2 linked regions of the Glaciimonas sp. CA11.2 genome follow. The protein of the gene in region 2 purifies or fractionates together with the protein of the main gene of each other region. This does not show direct contact. Links are inferred from orthologs where the notes say so. Each region holds a gene or a part of one and is shown on either strand. Other genes may lie near its edges. The genes, in order: RGU75_RS19855 and RGU75_RS05295.

Region 1 (5,401 bases), 3.3 Mb from region 2 along the record:
TGGCCAGTACGGGGATCGTCGCGGCGTTTATACTTACTATCGGCTGGTTATCTGGCGCTGCTCTTGCTACCGACCAGGGAGAAACCAGCAGCTTTAGTTTTGGCGTTATTGGTCATCCATTCCGAAGCACTTCTGATGAAGTCGCAGTGCGCACGGCTATTAGCCAGACTGATGACGAAAATCTGGCATTCGTTGTCACCAATGGCATAAAATCGGAAAAAGAGCCTTGCTCAGATAAACTGTACCAAGAACGTAAGGCGCTCTTGAATAGCGCAAAAAATGGCATGATCGTTTCACCCTCCGCTAGCGATTGGGTCGCATGCAAAAATGAAATCGGACGCTCTACTTCGTTTGAACGTCTCAACCGACTCCGTGAATTATTTTTTTCGGATGATTTTTCGTTAGGTGAAACCAGAATCCCGCTGAACCGCCAATCCACGTCACCAAAGTTTCGCACATACGTTGAAAATGCACGTTGGGAGATTGGTAATGTAACGTTTGCCACCGTCAATTTGCCTGCACGAAATAACCACTATACGTCTGAAGGCGGCCGCAACAGCGAATTTGAAGATCGTTTAATTGCTAACAAGGAATGGTTGCAACGAATCTTGAACATTGCTGAGCAAAATAAATCAGATGGTATAGTTTTATTTTGTGACGGTGATCCACTCGCCGTGCAGCGAAGACGCGTATTTGATTTTAATGTAAAGCGCGATGGCTTTGTTGAGATGCGTCACGCCATTACCGCACTGGCAACTAAATTTTCGGGTAAGGTCTTAATTATTCACGGACCCCCTTCCAACAGCGCGCCATCCACTACTGACGTTGTCTGGAAAAAGAATCTTGGCGATATGGAAATAGCATCCTCGTGGGCGAAAGTAACGGTAGACACGCGCAATCCGCACTATTTTGCCATCGACAAAACCCGCAACTAACGATAAAAAATGGGTATTTAAATCATTTTTTTATTTTTCTTGCAACGCAGTAACAATTGCAAGAGGAATAGTAATAAATAATATTGAATAAATAATATTGAATAAATAATATTGAATAAATAATATTGAATAAATAATATTGAATAAATAATATTGAAAATTTTATGTTATTTAATTGACATAACATAATCAATATCAAAAAATAAATATCAAAAACCGTAAGCGCTGAATGATTCAACGCTTACGGCTTTTTTATTGATGGCTGCCAATAGCAATCGCCAAATGCGTACTATCTTAATGAATCGGGTGGCTACGGAATTCGTCCGCAGACTCATCATCCAAATCATCATGATGACCATGACCGTGTGCGCCATGGACGTGTTGATGAACAATTTCCTCGTCCGTTGCTTCGCGCACTTCTCCTACTGTCAGATCGAAACGCAGCGCGATGCCAGCTAGTGGATGGTTACCATCCAGCACAACTTTATCATCGGCAATATCAGTCACTGTGAAAACTAACGCTTGCTCATCGTCATCTTCGCCGTCTGGCGTTCCTTCAAACTGCATGCCCACTTCTAGTGGTGTTGGTAGACGGTTGCGTGCTTCGATCTTTACCAGATTCGAATCATATTCACCAAAGGCATCATCCGGCTCCACCTGCAATTCAACATTGTAGCCAACTTCCTTGCCATCCAGCGCTTCCTCAATCTTCGGCAGTGTGCCTTCGTAACCACCATGCAAATAGATCATCGGCTGGCTACTCTCTTCGATCAAGTTGCCTTGAGCATCTGACAATTTGTAGTGGACCGTCACTACGGTATTCTTGGCAATCTTCATGATCATTCCTTTCATATAATATGCGCTCAGATTATACCCGCCGAATTCATCAGGTCTGCGTAACGAGAAAAATTTATCCGAAGGGCTTGATACTGATAAAGCCACCCTGCAAGTCGTTAAGACAATTTACTGAGTATTGATTAACAAAAATAGTGCAAATAACAGAAAATTGTCGAAGTCTGCGACCAAGTGTTCTTTAAGAAACATTTTTCACCGTGCCAAATCAGTTAATCGATAAACTTGGAAGTATTTGCGTACGGTGTAGCAGGTGGAGTATGGAACCCTATCCAACCCGATATAATGCAGCCTATGAAAAATTTTACGTTGTTGGGCGGCCTTTCGCCTGCGCAATTTTTGCGCGATTACTGGCACAAAAAACCTTTATTGATTCGCCAGGCTTTGCCGGACTTCAAACCACTGCTGTCCTCAGCAACATTATTTGAAATGGCATCGCGAGATGACGTCGAATCGCGTCTAATCAGCCATTTTAAGCAAGAGTGGAAAGTTGAAAATGGGCCGTTTAGCACCTTGCCGGAGGCCGATAAAAAGGATTGGACTCTGCTTGTTCAAGGCGTCAATTTGCACGACGATACAGTCGATGCCTTACTCCGACAGTTTCGCTTCATTCCCGATACACGCCTTGATGATCTGATGATCAGCTATGCAACTGATACGGGCGGTGTCGGGCCACATTTTGATTCTTACGATGTCTTTTTACTGCAAGCGCATGGACAACGTCGCTGGAAAATCGGCGCAGCACAAGATTTGACACTGGTCGAAGGAAGTCCACTAAAAATTCTTAAAAACTTCGCACCAGAACAAGAATTTGTACTTGAACCTGGCGACATGCTCTATTTGCCACCGCAATATGCCCACGAAGGCAATGCAATCGGCGAATGCATGACTTATTCAATAGGATTTCGTGCACCAGCGTTTCAAGAGCTTGGGGAAGCCTTTTTGCAGTTCATGGCTGAATCTATCGACCTACCCGGCCGATACGCCGACGCCGACCTGGCTCCCACCAAACATCCAGCAGAAATTAGCCGCAACATGCTATCGCAGGTTTCGGAGGCACTTAATAAAGTGCGCTTTACCGACGATGACATCGCGATTTTTATGGGCGAGTATTTGTCGGATCCAAAAGCGACCGTATTTTTTGAATCTCCAAAACGCCCTTTGACACTATCGCGGTTCACGGCATCGATCGCCAAACGGGGCGTAAGCCTGTCGCGCAAGACACAAATGCTTTATCGTGGCAAACATGTGTTTATTAATGGCGAGTCGTTCGCTGCCGGTCGCGAAGATAAAGGCTCTTTATGTGCGTTGGCTGATCAGCGTAAATTGGATGGCGATGCGGCTAGTATGGTTTCAACCGACGTACTTGAGGCGCTATATACTTGGTACGAGGACGGCTGGATTACATTGGGCTAGTTTGAAAATAACAATTCCAATAATGAATTATTATTATTTAAACAATGCCGTATAACAAAATTTTCAGAGAAACCACTAGTTTCCCTATGGAAATCTAATAAACGTTAATTAAAGGGCAAAAGGAGTGAATTAAAGGATGTTAGTTTGATACAAATGCTTACTAAAAAGAAAACCTACAGTATCATATTTGACAAAATCCGCTATAATTCGCAGCTGGAAAGTTTTTATTGTTGTAATGCACGTATTTAGTGCAAAGCACTGCAAAAGCATCCTTAGAGCGATAATTACCGGTAATTATTCATCGCACAAAATTTTGATTACTACTGAAGGAATATCCATGAAAAAAACACTATTGATCGCTTCCCTGTTGGCTTTGGCTTTGGCTGCTTGCGGTAAAAAAGACGAAGCTCCTGCTGTTGATACAGCTGCTTCGATGACTGCTCCTGCTGCTTCGACACCTGACGCTGCTGCTGCTCCTGCTGCTTCGACACCTGACGCTGCTGCTCCTGCTGCTTCGACACCTGACGCTGCTGCTCCTGCTGCTTCGACACCTGACGCTGCTGCCGCTCCTGCTGCATCCAAGTAATATTTGGTTGCTTTAAAAAAAGCCGACCTTAGGGTCGGCTTTTTTGTTGTAATAATACAAAAATATGCTGCATTCAACATCACTGGATTCAATTTTCTTATCCTATTTGTAACCATATGTAATAGGGCTTAGTAAGACTTAAGTCAAAACCTGCTCGGCTACAAACCTCTATGGATACTCTTCATTTTTAACAAATGTCGATCCAATCGAATCCGTCTTCCTGACAGGCAATCGTTAATTCAATATCTTGATTTTTTCTGCCGCGATTAAGCGCTGCCAGTGCGAGTTCGCGAGTGTTATTACGCAGACTTAAATGCGCGCCGATTACTTTACGCAAAACCGACTGATCTAACGCAGCCAAGATGTCTGCAGCAACATCATTTGAAAGATGCCCATACTCACCGCCGATACGACGCTTAAGTGAAGGTGGGTAAGCTGAATCGAGAAGCATCTGACTATCATGATTGCACTCTAAAACAAGTGCGTGACAACCGTTTAGAGCGCGAATCAAGTGATTTGTGGATTTTCCAGCATCGGTTAACACGCCAAGCCGTAATGTGCCATCACTAGCAACGTATTGCACCGGCTCTCTGGCGTCATGAGGAACGGTATAGGGCGTCAATTCCAAATCTCCGATAGTCAGAACTTCACCATCGCGACAAAAATGCATCTCAACCGCACTACGCGTTTTAAGTGATTTTGAGATGGCAGCAAAGGTGCCATGCGTCAGCCATACGGGTAATGCATAACGGCGAGCTAGTTTGAAGACACCACCAATATGATCCTGATGCTCATGTGTGACAACAATAGCAGATAAATCAGTGGGATCGAGACCTAACCTAGCCAAACGACGTTCGGTCTCTTTAATGCCAAAGCCACAATCCAACATAACGTTGGTTGTGGCTTTGGTTTCAGTAGAAGGGGTAGCAGAAGCGCTGGAAATCAATAAGGCATTACCTTCGCTACCGCTTCCGAGGCTGGCAAATTTCAACGACTAATCCTAAGATGCAATTGCCTCGCAGCACTAACTGCGACACAATTGCAAAAACAACACTACAAACAATTACTTAAGTTGCTCGTTCAACAAAGTCAGGATTTTGTCTCCCGCTGGCGACGTTTCTGGTTGACCTGCGTTATTCTGCACTGCAACCTGACTCGCCGAACCGGAAGCCTTTACAACGACCCGATAGCGGGCAGCCTTTTTATCGTCCTTCTTAGAACTTGTGAACATTTTTGAGAAGAAACCAGCTGATTTCTTGTCTTTAGCCTCTTCATCTTGATCGACGTATCGGACAAAATAGACACCTTGCGTGCGATCACGATCTTCTACTGTGAAGCCGACGCGATCAAGCGCCAAACCAACACGTCGCCAAGCGCGATCAGAACTTTCGTCTACTTCAACGTAACTCGTCCCGAGAGCACCCTTTACAAGCTTAGAACGCGCTTGTAACGACGGTGAATTAGCCACCGCCGCTTTTGCCTTCACCTGATCCGCACCGAGGCGAGACATCAAACGCGACAAAAACTCAGCTTCTAACTGTGGATCTTCTGGGCGCGAAGTCCAGATACTCGTTTCTTTTGAAGCGCCAGTAAGCACCTCTTCCGCGCCGCG
Region 2 (17,301 bases):
GCGCTGGAACGGCCTTAAGGCGGATAACGAATCCTGATACTGATCTGCTCAACCTCAAATGAGCAGACTTTATCAACCGCGTTCCCCTACCAACCATTTCACTCCATCGCCCCCAAAAAGTGGCAACGTGCCGACGTGCCCAAGTAACCACTTCAGCGCCCCGTCTTTCCTTCCAACCACGCATTGCGCACCGTCAGGACAGTTACCGGTTTCGACTCTGCATTAAGATGCCATTGGGGCGTTGTATCGGCAAGCAACTTGACGCTAAAAACCAATAACTCATCGCGCCGAAACACATGCGCGGTCACCGTATCGCCAACACGATAGCGTGCAAGCAGGATGTCCAGATTGGCTGTCACACGAATCCCGTCAAGCGCCAGCAACACATCTCCAGCCGACAAACCGGCTCGATGCGCCGCGCCGCCTTCATAAACGTTCGCCAGCTTGCTTTCGACGCCATTGCGACTGATACGCGCACCCATGCCCGGTTTTGCTGTTTTACGACCGTCAGCGATCGTCACCCCGGCGGTTGCGAACAACTTGGCCAGCGGCAGATCCTCCGTGCCGCGTACAAATCTATCAAAGAAACGCTTTAGCTTCAGTCCGGTCACCGCATCAAACAATGACTCAACCGCCGCCTCCGTCACGCCACGTCCGGACGACGCGTTATTGGCAAAGAAATCGCGACCGTATTTTTGCCACAAAGCCCGCATGACATCATCCAGCGATTTTTTGTTTTTAGTTTCGCTGCGGATCATCAAATCCAACCCCAGCGCCACCAACGAGCCTTTGGTGTAATAACTGATGATCGCGTTTGGCGCGTTCTCGTCCTGACGATAATATTTCACCCACGCGTCGAAGCTTGATTCGGCGACGCTTTGCTTACGGCGTCCACTACCGAGCAGGACGCCATTAATCGTTTTGGCCATCATTTTCAGGTATTGCGCCTCATCAATCAGTCCGCACCGAAACAGCATCAAGTCGTCGTAATAACTGGTAAATCCTTCGAACAACCACAACAACGGGGTGTAATTTTCGACTTGCAAATCGTACGGAGCAAATGCCGCAGGTTTAATGCGCTTGACGTTCCACGTATGAAAATACTCATGACTACACAGACCGAGAAAGGTGCGATAGCCATCACTTGTCTCAGGCTGTCCCTTTACCGGCAAATCGGCCCGTGCACAAATCAACGCGGTCGAGGCGCGGTGTTCAAGGCCGCCATAACCATCACCTACCGCAAGCGTTAAAAATACATAACGCTGCATCGGCGCTTGCTTGGCGAATTTGGTTCCCGCTGGCTCAAAAAAAGCAATTTGCGTTTCACATATCTTTTTCAGATCCGCAGTCAGTCGTGTCATATCCAGATTCGGCACGTTGCCCGTAATCGCTATCTCGTGCGGGACACCATGCGCTTTAAAGGTAGCAAGCTGAAACAACCCCATCTCAACCGGATGATCAATCAGCTCATCATAATTGGACGCAACATAGCTGCCAAAACTACCGCGTTTGGCCTTCAAGGTCGGCAGCGCCGTGGCTATGCGCCAGTGCACATACTGGTCGCCATGAGGACGTTGAATATCAACCACGTGTGGAATATCTTCTTGCCCGACAACCCGCAAAAATACACTGGTGCCATTAAAAAATCCGTGCGTCTGATCCAGATGTGCTGCACGTACCGACAAATCCCACGCATAGACTTGATAGTGCAATGTCAGCGGCCCGTCGCAAGGTCCCGCTTGCCATGAATGCTTATCGAGTTTTTTTAAGGCAATCGTTCGGCCATTCGACTCACCACGAATCTGAACGATATGACGCGCAAATTCGCGGATCATGTAACTGCCAGGAATCCACGCTGGCAGAGCCACGATTTGTCCGACCGCTGCTGGCGCATTAATCACCAACGTCACGGCAAACAAATGGGCCGCCGGATCTGCTGCCACAATACTGTAATGCAAGGCCGGAGTCCGAATAACAATCTCTGGACTAACCAAACCAGCCAGCTCAGGCTTGCGCTTTGGAAGTGACTTCGCTAATAACTTAACGCCCGACTTAGTACCAGCCTTAGCACCAGCCTTCAATCCCGCTTTAGAAAGCTTGACCGCAGATTTGGCGCGACCAGCCTTAATCCGGTCGGCCTTAGTGGGCACCAATTTACCGATTAATGACTTCGCGATAGATTTTGCGGCGGCCTTTGCCATTGGTTTTGCGGCAGATTTTTGGGTAGACTTATGCACCGAGATTTCCTCTCACGCCAGCGGCAAGCATGGCTAACACCATCGCGCCAACCGCAGCACAGGTTAGTCTATAACGTAATTCAATGAACCAGCCTGGCAGACCGTACCAAACGAATAAACGCTTATCCACTTGATACGCCGCAATAAAGCCCAGAATCAATAAAGTATAACCATACGCAAAGAACAGGGTCGAAAACCAGGCAATCGTGGTCGGCATAATCCCCCAGATCAAGGCTCTTTTAGTCCGCTCTGCAGAGAGATCGGCACGCAATACCATCGCGCCCCAATGAATACCGCCTAGAAATGATAATGCAGCGACACCGTAAGCCATTTGACCGCGAATAAACTCGCCAAGCCAATCCGGGCTAACCAGCCAGCAACCCAGCGTTAACAGGACGAATGGGACCAAGCCCGTATAACCGAGAACAAGGATCAGGCGTTTATTTAGAAAGTGTGGATTCATCGCGGAAGATTGGCAAGTTAGTGAAGCACGACACGTCATCTACGCGGCAAACTTATGGCATCTATAAATCAGAAATGACCACGACAAAGCGTCGCAGACATGATGAACGTCAGGCGGAGCCAACAATAAAATACACGTTTGATTTAAAAATAAAATAAGCCGAGCGATGGCATGAAAAAACAATAGTCTACGGGGTTATCGCGAAACCAACACCCGCTTAGTGGGTTGCCATGCGCATAGAGGATCAATCAGCAGAATTCCGCTTACGATTGTGGTATATCGGCGACGGTATCAATGTCCTGTAAGACACCTGGATCATCCACCGCAACCTCCACCACAGGAAAACGCTCCAGCAAACCCCGCGCACCCTGATCGCCACGCAGCGCTAACAAGTGCGAAAGATGACGATGACTGAAAGCAACCGGATTACCGCGACGTTGATTGCAGACTGGCACCGCGATATCTGCGCCCTGATCCAATGCTGCTTTTAACGCCATGATCGTAGAAACCTGCACAAACGGCATATCGGCTAACGCGATCACCCATCCTACCGCGGTCGCTGTTTGCTGGAGACCAAACACCAGCGTCGTCGCCATTCCATCATCCGCATCAGCGCACTCAAGCAGCGTGCAGCCAACAAGCTCCTCTGCCAATTGCGCAGTCAACGGCGGCGCATCGGTCCGACACACCACAGTAACCGGCAACACGGCAGAAAGATGCTTTGCTGCTGCCGCCAAAACAGTTTCTCCGCTAGGAAGAAGTTGCAGCAATTTGCTCTGCTTCCCGCTTGGATCAAAACGACGACCACGACCGGCGGCGAGCAAAATACCTGCTATTTGATCGGTCGCCGGAAGATCCATGAGATAGTTGGCCGTCTTATTTGCTAGACGCGACTGGTGTAGCTGGCGCAGCCGGTACAACCGAGGCAAACTTTTCCTCAAGCGCCTTCGCATCGATAAAGCCCGGTATACGCGATCCATCGGCAAAGATGATCGTCGGCGTGCCACTGACGCCAAGCGCCTGTCCCAGCGCTAATACTTTGTCGTTCGGCGTCGCTACGCAACTCGCCGCAGCCGTAGCGGGCAACTTACCGTTCAGCATCCAGTCGTCCCACGCTTTGTCACGATTGGCGCTACACCAGACGTTTTTAGACTTCACCGCAGAATCCGCAGCCAGGATGTTATACATAAAGGTGTACACAGTGACGTTGTCAACATCCTGCAAAGTCTTACGGAATTTTTTGCAATAACCGCAGTTAGGATCTTCAAACACCGCAATCACGCGCTTGCCGTTGCCCTTGACGGACTTCATTGCCAGTTCCAGCGGCAAATCGGAGAACTTCACCTTACTGATTTCATCCATGCGCTCCTTAGTGTAATCCCGTGAACTCTTGGCGTCCAGGATACGACCAACGAACATATATTTAGCCGCTGCATCGGTATAAAAAATATCTTTCCCGACGCGCACCTCAAACATGCCCAAATACGGTGTTTTGGCAACCGCATCCACTTTGACACCATCCCCTAAACGCGGCTCGATAAGCTTTTTGACCGCGGTTTCTTGCGCAGTTTCAGCGATAGCTGCCGTCATCAATGAACCCAACATCACTGCCAACAACAATGGCTTTAAACGTTCCCAAATCCGTACTTGCATTACAACTCCCATTAATTTTTTTCGAATGTACGACCGAACGCATGACCCATCAATCGCCGCTTTAAGACCGGCAGCCTGTCCAGCAAGTTCAATCCGACGTTGCGCGCCAAGCGTAGCGGCGCTATGTCGAGCCCAAATAAGCGTTCAAGACCATCGGTAGCAAGTTGCATTAAAAGAATCTCTTCCTTGCGTGAACGCGCGTATTTTGCCAATACCGCGGTATCACCACAATCACGATGCGGACCGCGCTCGGCCAACACCTTAATCAAGGCAGTGACGTCACCAAACCCCAAGTTCATCCCTTGACCGGCCAGCGGATGCACCACGTGCGCCGCATCACCAATCAACGCAACCCGCGGCGCCACCAGCGCATGACTACGAATCAGCGCCAGCGGAAAACTCTGCACGCTCTCCGGTTGCAATGGCGTCAACTGACCTAACTGCGCACCCGCCAACGCCGACAAACGCTCTGCCAGTTGCGTCAGCGACTCCCGTAACAAAGTCGGTGCCAGGCTTTCCGGAGCCGACCACACCAACGACACCCGCTGCCCCGGCAACGGCAATAACGCGACGATTCCCTCTTCAGCAGTAAACCATTGATGTGCTACGTCATGATGCGGAAGGGTAGTTTCAAAGTTAGCCACAATCGCCCGCTGATGATAAGAGCGGTAATCGATGCCGATATCACATTGATGACGCACCCACGATTGCGCGCCATCAGCGCCAACCAGCAATGCAGCAGTCAGCAACGAACCATCTTGCAGCGTCAAGGTCACACCACCTTTGCCAGCGCCATCGCCGCCGCCAACGGCATCGCTGACCAACATCTGTTGTGCCCGACCACGGACCACACGCACGTTATGCGCAAACTTCAATGCCGCATCCAACGCCTGATTCAAATTGCGATCCTCAACGATCCACGCCAACGCACCAGTACGCGCACTAAAAGCATCAAAGGAAATACTCCCGGCATTGGCTTCCGCGCCGCCTTTGACCAGCATGCTCTCCACGGGCGCAACCCGACTATCATCCAGGGCATCCCACACCTTGAGACCTGATAGCAGACTACGGGCAACGTGATTCAACGCATAAACACGCGGGTCCCAAGCGGCGGAATCACCCGAACGATGGCTCTCAACTTGTAACGAGAGGTTAGGAGGCGCACCATTGGCTGTTGAGGCACCCGAAGGGTCGCTCACCGAGACGCCTGAAGGCGCCGCTAATAAGGTGACAGTAAGACCCGCCTGCGCCAGCCCCAACGCCGCCGTCTTACCGATCGCACCATTGCCGACAATACAAATGTCACTATGGGAAACATTTCGCGAAGAAACACCATGCGTACTAAGCGCAGCAGCAGCCGCGAACACGCTCTTGGAAGGTAGTCTGGAATCATTCATGCAAACATTATAACGACTACTAAAATAAAATAATTACATAAGGTGTTTGCGAATTCAAAATGTCTTGCTATAATTCGGCTCCTTGGCCTGGTAGCTCAGTCGGTAGAGCAGAGGATTGAAAATCCTTGTGTCGGTGGTTCGATTCCGCCCCGGGCCACCAAGAAATTGCAGGAATATCAAAGGATTACATGCTTCAGCTTGTGATCCTTTTTTGTTTTAAGAATTTTTTACTAATATATTTGATCTGACCATCCATTTTTTGCCGACCCAAACGTATTTACAATTCACAGCGTGCACTAAATACGCCCTCTGTAATACGATAACAAGCCTCCAGTTTATCTGCTGATTTATTTGTGAATCACATTTTTAAAAATCAGCAGTACATTTTAGGTACAAGGTGAAAATGCATGCGTTCTGATTAAGCTGTTCAGCTCTGGATGCTGGCGGCAGTATATGTCAAGTTGCCTCTCCTGACTTCTCGGCGGCTTCTAACTTGAATCGCAATAGTTTCCTAATGGATACAACTCTCCAGATGACTGATTTGCTCAGATTTGAACGCTGTTGTTCTAACGCGAAATCGCAACAATACAAACCACGATCAAAATCTAGCCTAGTTTTACCAACTAAAACTTGCGCGCTACTTAAAAAAGAATTGCGGTAACTTAGTAAGATTTTTAAGTAACAGAGTCGTTACCCCACCTATCTCGTTCATGCGCATTGCCCTGTAGTCTTCACAAGTTTTTAACACCATGTTACGAACTGATCTATTGCTTACGCCACCGACCCGCATCCTCACTAAAACTTCAGGAATGTACTCTGCTCTGATACGGCCTCTTTCCAATATACGCAATATGCTTTCGTAGTCTGCAGCAATCCGAAATTTTGTATTGAAAAGACCAAGCGAATGGTATAAATCGCGCCTCACATAAAAAGTTGGATGCGGGGGCATCCACCCCCTTAGAATACGTGCCGAAGAGTATTTCCCTGAACGCCAGTAACGAACTACTTGGGATGCGTCATGCCTCTTAACGTAAACCAAATCTCCGTATACAGCGCCGACTGCCGGATCTTGAAACGCGTCGGCGATACGTGACAGGGCTGCAGAAGAGGCGAACATGTCGTCGGAGTGCAAAAACCCTACCACATCTCCAATCGCGTTTGCGATACCTTTGTTCAAGGCATGGTAAATACCCATATCCGGTTCGCTAATAAATGTTGATATGGAATCAATATGCCTACCGATCAATTCAACCGTTCCGTCCGATGAAGCACCGTCAATAACAACGTGATCAATATCCGTGTAATCTTGCGACTTAACGCTGCGCAATGTATCTTCTATGGTATTTATTCCGTTGTACACAGCGGTTATAACTGATATTTTCAATGAAATTTCTCGCAACTATTTTTGGTAATATTAATCGCTTATCTGGCGACTAAAAGTGATACTAAAACGCAACCCTTAGGATTAAGCACCAAATCAATCTATCTCGAATCCGTACTCTTCCCTCACTACTTGCGCAAGCGTAAGGCCTCCTTTTTTCATCGAAAATTTAAGCTCCTGAATTTTGACATCGACAAGGAATCGATACCAGAAACCCTGCAAAAAATGAAAAATTAAACCCTGCCGACCATCAAGAAATCCTAATCTTAAAAAATAGCGATATAGAAAATATAGAAACGCACGCAAACCTAAGGGGAGCCTCGCGTAGATGGTTCTTTTAATCCAACGCTTGACCCGCGCATCAACATTCATCGCATGGGTATTCCCAGGAACATCGATACGATCTTTATTCATCAAAAATTCAATCGCCTCCCTGGTAGCATATTGATTATGCTTTTGCGTCCACCAAGTAATGTTATTAAGATTATGGTCATAAAAATCAGCGTCAATATGATTAATCGCCCCATCTACAATAACGTGCTCGTCCATCCAGCGATTTTCAATTCTACCAAACCCCGCTCGCCAAATCCGTAGCAACCGGATGGGATACAACGCACCATATCTCAAAAATTTTCCGAGAAATATTCTTCCTAAATTAATGGTATAGCCGGTATGCTCAGGCAAAGCAGTTGCAAATGCTATACGCAAAGCCTTTACTAGCGACGGAGTCAGAGTCTCATCGGCATCCAGTTTCATCACCCACGTTGAGCTAATTTCTGCATTATCCAATGCCCAATTAAATTGAGACGCATGATTTAAGAATTTATGGTGTATTACCTCGGCACCAGCGCAAATAGCCAACTCGCATGTCCTATCCGTCGAATAGCTGTCAACCACAACTATCCGTATTGCGACACCCTGAAGACTTTGTATACAACGCTCAATATGCAATTCCTCATTCAATGTCAATATAACAATGGTGAGATCACAAGGCGCTGCCAGACTGGTGGTGGTTCTTTGCATGTGTTCTAAAGAAATCAAAACAATTAATCAAGGGCGACAGTCGAATCACGTTTTCCGACTATCCTCCCATCAGCCCCCGCAACTACCGTCCATGGCATTACATCCCTGATGACGATGCTACGAGCGGCGACAACAGCGCCCTCGCCGACCGTGACGCCTGGACCGATAAAAACGTCGGCAGTAATCCAGGCATGGTTTTCGATTAAAATCGGTGCGGTAATCAGAGGCATGCCACGTCGCATAAAATCATGACTAGCCGTACATAAATATGAATATTGGCTCACGGTTACATGCCGGCCCAGTTCGATTTTATCTACGCAATAACAGTCCACATAATGACTTAGGCAACTATGCGCACGCATAGTCAAATTCCATGGTGCCCAAACTTTTGCTGAAGGATACGGATGCGTACCTGCTTCTATAGTCGCCCCGAACAAGCGCAACAAAAAACGACGCCATGCGTGAAATGGAATGGGACTAGGCCGGAATAAAAAAAGCCAGATCACTCGCCAAAGTGTACGTGCTAATTTATTTTTGAGCGTCAGCGATTTTAGTTCCATGGGCTTACGATTACTCGACGAACTCATCACTTTCATCCCCACTTAATACCGTACTAAGTAATACATAAACTTAACAATTTCGGCCAGTACAAACTGAGCTGATTTTTCGTTCAGCCACCATTCATCAGCCCTCCATCCAGACATGTTTGATGGAACCAAGCGAAATTGCATACCGCTATCCGCAAAGACTCGCCCCCATACCCATGATAATCGCCGCATGTGCGGCGGGTCGCTGACTACGATTACGTGATGTAACCCTTGTTGCTCCATCAATTTTTTTGTATTTAGAGCTTCTTGCCACGTATTGGCCGATTCAGTATCGAATAAAAGAACATTTTTTTTTACCCCTTGCTGAGCAAAAAATAGGGCTTGCCAGGTAAGATAAGCTGGCCGAATCTGAGGCTCACCGCCGTCAATACCGGTTATCAAAATCTTTGGCGCATAACCTAATTTATAAAGATCAAGCGCCTTCATAACTCTTGCCCCTGAGTCTCCCCCCAACGTAACAATCAGATCCGATGGGATCGGTTGACTACTCGGAGTGGACACAAAATTTCCTAGCTGAAATAGCCCCAAAAACAATATCAGGACAGCGATCAGAAGTATTACGGTCCGTATTCGAAAGTGAAATAATGTATGCATAGACTAGACGACACAATCTGGACGAGGCCCTTTTTTCAATACCCATTCGTAGACAGCTAGGGTAGAAAGACCAATTGAAGACCAGGAATATTTTTCAGCCACCAATTGACGGCCACGTAGTCCCATTTCATACCGCTCCACGTCCGTTCGACTCATGCCATCCTGCAAACCTCTGGCGATGCTTTCGACCTCAGGAGCCACCCACCATCCGCAGTCGTGTTCATGTAGCTCTTCCCAAGGCGCGCCTGTAGTGGTAATTACAGGCACTCCATAAGCTAGCGCTTCTGCGACAACCACACCAAAATTTTCTGAGAAAGTGGGTAAAACAAATATATCAGCGGCCAGATATAAGCTCTCTTTATTTCGCCCCTCAACCGATCCGACAAATTTAACAGCATCTATTAAGCCAAGTTTCGAGACCTCTCGGCGCACCGTAGCCTCATGTCCATCGTAATCGTTACCGGCAATTACCAGTTTCCAATTTAAAGGAGCTATGCTCGCCCAAGCCCTAACTAAGTTGATTAGTCCCTTTTTTTCATGAATCCGGGAAAGAAAGAGTACCGTTCTTGTTTGCTCACCATCTTTATCATCAAGATATCGATGTGTTTCTGGCAGCGCAACGCCATTAGGAATTATCGCGATTGGTTGTCGCAAACCAATTTTACGTATGTTGTTCGCCTCTTCTTTTGAGGTAGCAAAAAAAACGCTAACGTGATTAAGAATGCGGCGCTGGTAAATAAGCATTGCCAAAGATTTCTTTACGCGCTTTTGTGCCAGAGACCATGGCTCCAGCATCCCTCTTGGTGACAGAAAGAAGGGGATACCACCTTTACGAGCAGAAAATGCGGACCAAAAATTGGTCGCCCCCCATAGCCCATGATCGTGGATACCCTCAACTTTGGCTTCACGAATAAGTGCGACTAATTTCTGCCTCAGATAAAACCCGAGCTTTCCAGGCAATCCCGCATCCTCCGCAACGACGGTACCAACACCCTTCTCGCTAGGAAGACACCGTAAATCGGATGCAGTCGAGTCCGCCATCGTCACCAGGTAAATCGTTACGCCAATGCTTGCCAATGCATCACTCAGGGAACTAACCGTCCTAGACGGCCCTCCCCTATCCACCGACAATGATCCAACCGTATGTAAAAAAATCATCATGTCCATATAACTTCTGCACTAACATTATTCGTTTATATTACTTCAAGAATCGCGGAGAAATCCTCATCAACGCAATCTTCTGCCTACCTGTAATCTATATTGAAATTAATATAACTAAGTATTACCCCTCATTTTTAAATACCCTTTATTACTTTTATAAGCCATCATTACTATTCCAGAAAAAACCCACCAAGCAAATTTATATCTTGGTTCCACTACACCAAAGGAGCCAGTAGCAGCTGCAGTGACAAGGTTTATAAGTAATAATAAAAATAAAACACCTAATACAGAAAATAAAAGTGCGTACCTATTGTCATTAGAAGAAGTTTGGATTTGAGTTTTAAAAATTCCAAAAAATAAATAGAAGTTAATACAAAATACAGAAAGAGATATCCATCCATCAGTCGTAATATACGTGGCTGCAGACAGCGAAGGAAATGGATAAAAAATAATATATACCCATTGTAGCAATCCATTTTTTACTAAAATAGCACTTCCATTCGCAGTGCCATAAAGACCACTAAGCGTGGTTAAATCATTATCATTGGATATTAACCCAAATAATAAGTAAATTGATTGAGGCAAGTTCGAAAGCACTACGACAGAAACAATTACAAAAATAAGAATTAGTTTTAATGATATTTTCCAAATAATGGAAGTATTTTTTATTATCAAAAAAAATACTGGAATAATTAACACTAATAAAAAGATAGATCTTAACTGTACGGTTAGAAATCCAAATAGCAAGAATAAAATCCAACGCCCCATTATTCCATAATAAATTGACACCATTAATAATGCGACAAGTAAAAAGTCTTTACGTAAATGAAAAGCATGTTCAGATATTGAAAAATTCATGAAAATCAATAAAGAAAATAATGTAGCAGTATATTTTGAAATCCCTTTATTTGAATATAGTCCCGCTATTAATACCGAAAAATAGGCTATAACCATAGCACATACTACATTAATTAATAAATAGATTCCTGGTCCACATTCAATACCGAAAACGGAATAAATGACTCCCAAAAACCAAAACATTCCAAAATTTGGAACAATATAGCCACTAATATCTGCTGCTTCTTTTACATGGCTAAAAGAGGTTATTTGATCAAATAACTTGAAATTAATAGAAATAGTTTCAGCAATGTTATGATAAAGTTTACTATCAGAATCGCCAATAATAAATTGGCCATTAATCGGATTCGCAGACAACAATAAAAAATACTGAAGAGCAATACATCCGGCAGCGATAAGAGCGGCAGTCCCGGCAGCAGATTTAGAGGGATTTTTTACATTTCTCCAAACAATACCTATTGCGCAAAAATAGCTTAATAATATAAAGAAACCAAAAAATCCAACGCCAGCATTCAAGGTTATGGCGGCGTGGACCGAAAAAATAATACAAAGAAAAGTAGCCAAAAAAGCTGGCAAATTAGTGTTTTTCATTCCGCTCAATATAATTAATATTGAGTTAAATTTTATTGATTGTCATTTAATTAAAAACAATACGATTTTATTAAGCCAAGAAAATAATCCAAATAAATTCAACATAAACACTATTTAAATAATAAATTTATGTATTTTTGTTTCTAATAGTCATTCGTATCAACAGACGTGCAATAGTAAAAAAAATAGATTGACCTATGGAAACTCTTATATCTATAAATAAGGCTTTAAACGCAATCTTTAATCCACAAAACCTTAAAGCTAATTTCACTGGTCTTCGAGCAATCTGAGAAGCCGTATAAGAGCATAATTTCGCGTGCATTTTCTTATCGCCGGTAATTTTGAAATACGTAGCTAAACGTTCATGGACCTTTAGAGTAGCTGAAATAAATCTTTCGTGATTTTTACTATTATTGTTTTGGTGCAACCTCACCCAAACGGGCATATCGCTGGCAATAATAGAATAGCCAGCGATACATAGTTTTGAGGCGAAATCCCAATCTTCACGTTCGTGTAAAAGTGCATCAAAACCTTCGAGTTCTTCAAATATATTTTTTGAAATCATAAACCCCGTTGGTACAAAAAATTTTCCTAATAAAATACTTTCCAAAGAACTATCATGTATTTCCAGTGGGCCTCTCAACCCATACTCCCCGTCAAGGAAATAATTTTTTTGCCCTGCGATTACAATCTCAATTAGTTTAGTAATATTCGCAAGATTTAATAAATTTTTAATATAATCAGACGGTAGCAAGTCATCATTATCCAGAAAAAGAATCAGAGAATATTTTGATACTGCAACGCCTAAATTTCTTGCTTTGGAGCGACCCACATTTATTTTTAAAGAAACCAACTTTGCCCAGGTTATATCTCTTATCTTTTCTTCAATTAAATTAACAGAGTTATCAGTTGAGGCGTCGTCGACAATTATTAATTCAATTAAAGAACTTACGTTTTGAGCAAGAATGCACTCTATTGCCTGAGCAATAAATTTCTCTCCATTGTAATTAGGGATTACGACGGAAACGTTATACTCTTTTTTTCGCATGATATATGACGGCAAGCAAGATAAAGTCTATTGATATAAGTCCAACGAGTAAGGAGTTGCCCCCAAAATGGGAAGTGTTTTGTGAAAGTAAATGTATTCCAATCCCCACTAATAATGCAGATACTGCAGAAATGGCACCAATTTCTGGTCGTGATATTGCCATTGCAGCTGAAAAATATATTTGGGACAAAGTGCTGAAAAATCCAATAAATAAAGCTAAATCTAAGTATTTCATTCCCATCCCAAATTTAGAACCAAAAATCGCGGTAAATAAATCATTACCAAACAATTTCACAAACGCATAACTTAAGAAGAGAGGGATACAGAGAATTACTACAGCATGCAAGCTTTGTCGTGCTACATTTTCATCTCTTTTCTTCTCCGAGAGTAATATCGCTGCAACAGGCTTAATAAAAGTCAGACAAACGTTCGCGATGGCTGTAGAAACATTATAGAGGCCGGCTTCACCCAGTCCAATGAATCTCGCAATATAAAGCTGAGGAGCCTGCATAAGAAACATGCGGGGAATATCAACTACATGCGTCTTCAAACAAAATCTTACTACCGTTACCAGACTTATTTGATCTCCATTAGTACTTTTCGATAATTCATTAACGACAATTTTTCTCCAGCCAAATAATAGTGAAATAAAAGAGGCAATCGCTGCACCATATATTAATGAAACGGCACCATAACCAGCTTTAAATAATAAAAATCCTGATATGACATATGCCAATGTTTCAATATTACATGTTCTTCCATATTCTTTGTAATAACCGTTCCCCATTAATCCATTTTTTACAAAATCATTTAAAAGAAATATAACTAAAACGAAGAAAAAAGTCGCATGCATACCGCTGAATATTTTGGAGCCAGGATAAAAATAAAATATTAGCCAGACAAATGAAACAGCAACTATGGCGTAGACTAATAACGTCCATTGAATTTTTTTTGGACTTAATCCAGTTCCATTGGTACCAAATTTTGATAAGCCTCTTCCGATACCTAATGTTGATAACCACGTAAGCAACTGCAAAGTAGCCAGTATTGTGGTGGCATAACCTCGTCCTTCTGGTCCTAATATTCTTGCAGAATAAATTGTTAATCCAAGTGTGGCTATTATTTGAAATAATTGAACGATAGTTTGCCTTACAGATCGTTTCACAAATACATCCAGCCCAGGCGACCTAAAATTAATTTTCACGTTTTTTATTGAATTTTCTATATTTTACAAAAATAGCAATTGTTGAATGAAACAAATGTTCATAAAAGCTACCGTGTAAATTACTTTATTTATTTTGCCAACCTGATCAGATGAGTGTGCCAGTGAGCCGAATAATTTTTAAAGTTGAATTTTTCATCGAAATGAGTCTTTGCAAGCCGGCCAGCGCTATTACGCGCGTCAAGGTTATTGACGTAATAAGATATGGAATGCACTAAAGCGCTCACATCACCATATTCAACAAGCAGGCCGTCAAGTCCATTCTCGATAACCTCGGGCGTTCCACCGTGATTGCCGCCGATACAGGGTACGCCATACCGCATTGCTTCCAGAAACACGATTCCAAACCCTTCTTTTTTGCTCGGCATAATGAATAACTTTGCTGCCTGATAAGCAGCCTGAAGATCTTCGTCAGATAAACGTCCAAAGAATTTACACAACTCTCCCACTCCTGCGCTTTGGGCATATTGCTCAATACGATCACGATCATCACCATCGCCTACAACATTTAATGTGACTGCAATACCTTCTGACCGTAAACACTTAATGCTATCAATTAACGTATCTATTCCTTTATATCGTTCTTCTGCTGCAAGCCTAGCGACAAATAGAACGGGAAACTTTCCAGCGAGCATAAATTTTTGACTGGGCGCCGCGACCATACGCTCTGCGCAAAGAGAAATAATATGGTAATTTCCCCCAAGTAATCCATTAACCTTTTTATTTTCAATAGCAGTAAAGTTGGTTGTTGCCACAACCGAATCAGCTTGTCTCAAGGCCAAACGCTCAAGAAAAGTATTACGTTTCCATGCTTCAATGCCATGAAGAATTATTATGTAGCCTTTTATAAGGCCCACTCGCCTTGCCAGCCAAGTTATTGGGCTTAGATGTAAATGTCCAACAATTACAACGTGCCCCTTGTACCGGCCACTTAAAGCCTCAAAAACAAAACGGACTTTACTCCCAGCACAGCCGCAGATCGCTGCGGCAGTCTCAACCGACTTTTCATTAAGTTGCGCAGACGTATTGTTTAATACGAGACCGCAGATCGATGCATCGTCAATTTGATGCAGCATCTCCCAAAGTCGCCACATGTAACTTTGTACGCCTCCGCGTGAAGCCATATCAGGAGCCCACAATGCGAACTTTTTCATAGATGCGCTTTAAAATCCGGTTCAATTGCATTGGTGAAGTGCTCAATAACATGCCTGCTCCATGCTCGGATCGTAGGCTGTCGTTGAGACTTAACCACTTTATTGGCGTGCCAGCTTCCGATTGGAACACTAAAACCAGTTTTAGCCCTAAACACGATCTCATCTGGAAGTGGAGGTACGGGTGCTGATCCAAGTAACTGCTTGCCACTTATACCTGCACCTGTGGTTAATACCTTCTGCCACGTCGGAATATCGACAAGCGGGACGCGAAGCTCAACGGAGTGGGCCATGCTAGTCCAATCGCTATCACGTAATAGCTGATTTCTCATATACCAGCATGCTTCTAACGCCGCGACTTTACTATGCGGTTGCTTTAAATGCCTCTCGCTCTGATTAAGCAAATAAACAGTATTGAGCTCGTCCAACCCCTCTTTAACGGTGCCCGGCTCGAGGACACTGTAAAGCTCCCAAGGCATCATGAGAGCGCGGCGCAGCAGGTAAGCTCCACCGTAGCTCCCACCATACTCAAGTAATCCGGAATATTTCGGCGTCATCGTTCGTGAGAAAAATGGCGCACTAGCGAAACGTAATCCCCGCCCTAATCCTGGCAAGCCAGAAAAAGGACCAACCGTATTAACCAATCTTGGGATTTGTCGAAAGGCTGGATACCCACGTAGAAGCTCATCCCCTCCTAATCCAGAAATTGCTACTTTGAAACCAGCATCTGCCGCGGCTTTACAAACAAAATAGCTGTTGAGGCCATCAATAGTCGGCTGATCCATCGCGTTCAGGAATTGGCCTTTGAGCTCTACGAACTCCTCACGATTAACCCAACGGGTTTGATGCTCGGAGCCAATCTTCCTGGCAAATTTTTCTGCAAGAGGTACTTCATCTAAATGAGTGCCACGATACTCATCGAAACCAATCGTTAGTGTATGTACTTTTTCGCCACTGACTTCCTTAGCCAGTGCTGCCAACGCAGTAGAGTCCACACCTGATGATAAAAAAATTCCCACGGGAACATCTGCGATTAGGTGATGCTTCATTGTGTCAAGCATCGCTTCTCGCACTACGTGACGAGCGTCGTCTGGACTCATATCACAAGCGTTTACCTCTCCTTCGGCAACCAATTCGGCAATATCAAAAAATCGTATTTGACGATTTGCTCCACTTGTTGATATCCAGCAAGCAGTACCTGCAGGAATACTTCGTACCCCTTTATACAAGGTATATGGCTCTGGAATGTGTCCCCAAAGGTAAAAGCCTACTTGGCCAGCAGCATCGGTACGTGTGTCGATCGCCCCACCCGCCAACAGGGCTTTTACCTGCGACGCAATTCGCATGGTCGTCCCGTTATCTGATATGTAAAGGGGCTTAATACCAAACGGGTCTCGTGCAAGGAAGAGTCCCTGTTTATTAGAATCCCAAATCACGAATGCATACATTCCGCGTAACCTTGAACACATGTCTTCGCCCCACTCTAACCATGCAGCAAGAAGCACTTCTGTGTCGCTATGGCTGTTGAAGTAATGTCCTTTTTGCTCCAATTCATTACGTAATTCCTTGAAGTTATAAATTTCCCCATTAAATATTATTTGGACATTCCCATCTTTCGATCCCATTGGTTGGTGTCCACCTTCTGAGAGATCAATAATTGCCAACCGTCTATGACCAAGGCCAACTTTTCCATTTGCAGAAATCCAATGACCAGCGCCATCCGGTCCCCGCTTGCCCATATGATCACGAATTTTTATCAACTCTTCTCGGTCAATTGCAGGACCAGTGGAGGCATAAGCAAATATAGCAACTAAACCACACATGCGAATCCTCTCAATGATTGCGATAGTTTATCTAATGGAGAAATAGCTAGTGCAATCCTTACAACCCAAGGAACACTGAAAGAACTCCCTA

What was found.
Region 1: the proteins of RGU75_RS05295 (region 2) and RGU75_RS19855 purify together in Escherichia coli (affinity purification with mass spectrometry, with the first as the bait; 2 studies listed by BioGRID). This does not show direct contact. The link is inferred for Glaciimonas sp. CA11.2 from one-to-one orthologs.

The regions. Positions count from the first base shown.
Region 1 is NZ_JAVIWL010000001.1:4,559,365-4,564,765, forward strand. The notes cover bases 2-2,823. They hold RGU75_RS19855 (peptidylprolyl isomerase), read right to left. Parts: upstream 1,773-2,823; coding sequence 1,230-1,772; downstream 2-1,229. Other genes in these bases: RGU75_RS19850 (hypothetical protein), read left to right, coding at 2-935; RGU75_RS19860 (cupin domain-containing protein), read left to right, coding at 2,082-2,823. Also shown: more of RGU75_RS19850, read left to right, coding at 1-1; more of RGU75_RS19860, read left to right, coding at 2,824-3,203; RGU75_RS19865 (hypothetical protein), read left to right, coding at 3,541-3,789; RGU75_RS19870 (MBL fold metallo-hydrolase), read right to left, coding at 3,977-4,780; outer membrane protein assembly factor BamC, read right to left, coding at 4,853-5,401. UniProt on the Escherichia coli protein: Folding helper with both chaperone and peptidyl-prolyl cis-trans isomerase (PPIase) activities. Chaperone activity prevents aggregation of unfolded or partially folded proteins and promotes their correct folding.
Region 2 is NZ_JAVIWL010000001.1:1,230,002-1,247,302, forward strand. Bases 2,466-5,431 are described here. They hold RGU75_RS05295 (DsbC family protein), read right to left. Parts: upstream 4,354-5,431; coding sequence 3,577-4,353; downstream 2,466-3,576. Other genes in these bases: RGU75_RS05285 (DUF3429 domain-containing protein), read right to left, coding at 2,466-2,700; RGU75_RS05290 (nucleotidyltransferase family protein), read right to left, coding at 2,964-3,560; RGU75_RS05300 (FAD-dependent monooxygenase), read right to left, coding at 4,365-5,431. Also shown: RGU75_RS05275 (UbiX family flavin prenyltransferase), read left to right, coding at 1-37; RGU75_RS05280 (M61 family metallopeptidase), read right to left, coding at 153-2,237; more of RGU75_RS05285, read right to left, coding at 2,230-2,465; more of RGU75_RS05300, read right to left, coding at 5,432-5,750; RGU75_RS05310 (glycosyltransferase family 2 protein), read right to left, coding at 6,388-7,134; RGU75_RS05315 (glycosyltransferase family 2 protein), read right to left, coding at 7,228-8,154; RGU75_RS05320 (hypothetical protein), read right to left, coding at 8,178-8,384; RGU75_RS05325 (YdcF family protein), read right to left, coding at 8,757-9,356; RGU75_RS05330 (glycosyltransferase), read right to left, coding at 9,360-10,523; RGU75_RS05335 (hypothetical protein), read right to left, coding at 10,632-11,966; RGU75_RS05340 (glycosyltransferase family A protein), read right to left, coding at 12,094-13,014; RGU75_RS05345 (lipopolysaccharide biosynthesis protein), read right to left, coding at 12,995-14,179; RGU75_RS05350 (glycosyltransferase family 4 protein), read right to left, coding at 14,308-15,390; asnB (asparagine synthase (glutamine-hydrolyzing)), read right to left, coding at 15,387-17,210. UniProt on the Escherichia coli protein: Acts as a disulfide isomerase, interacting with incorrectly folded proteins to correct non-native disulfide bonds.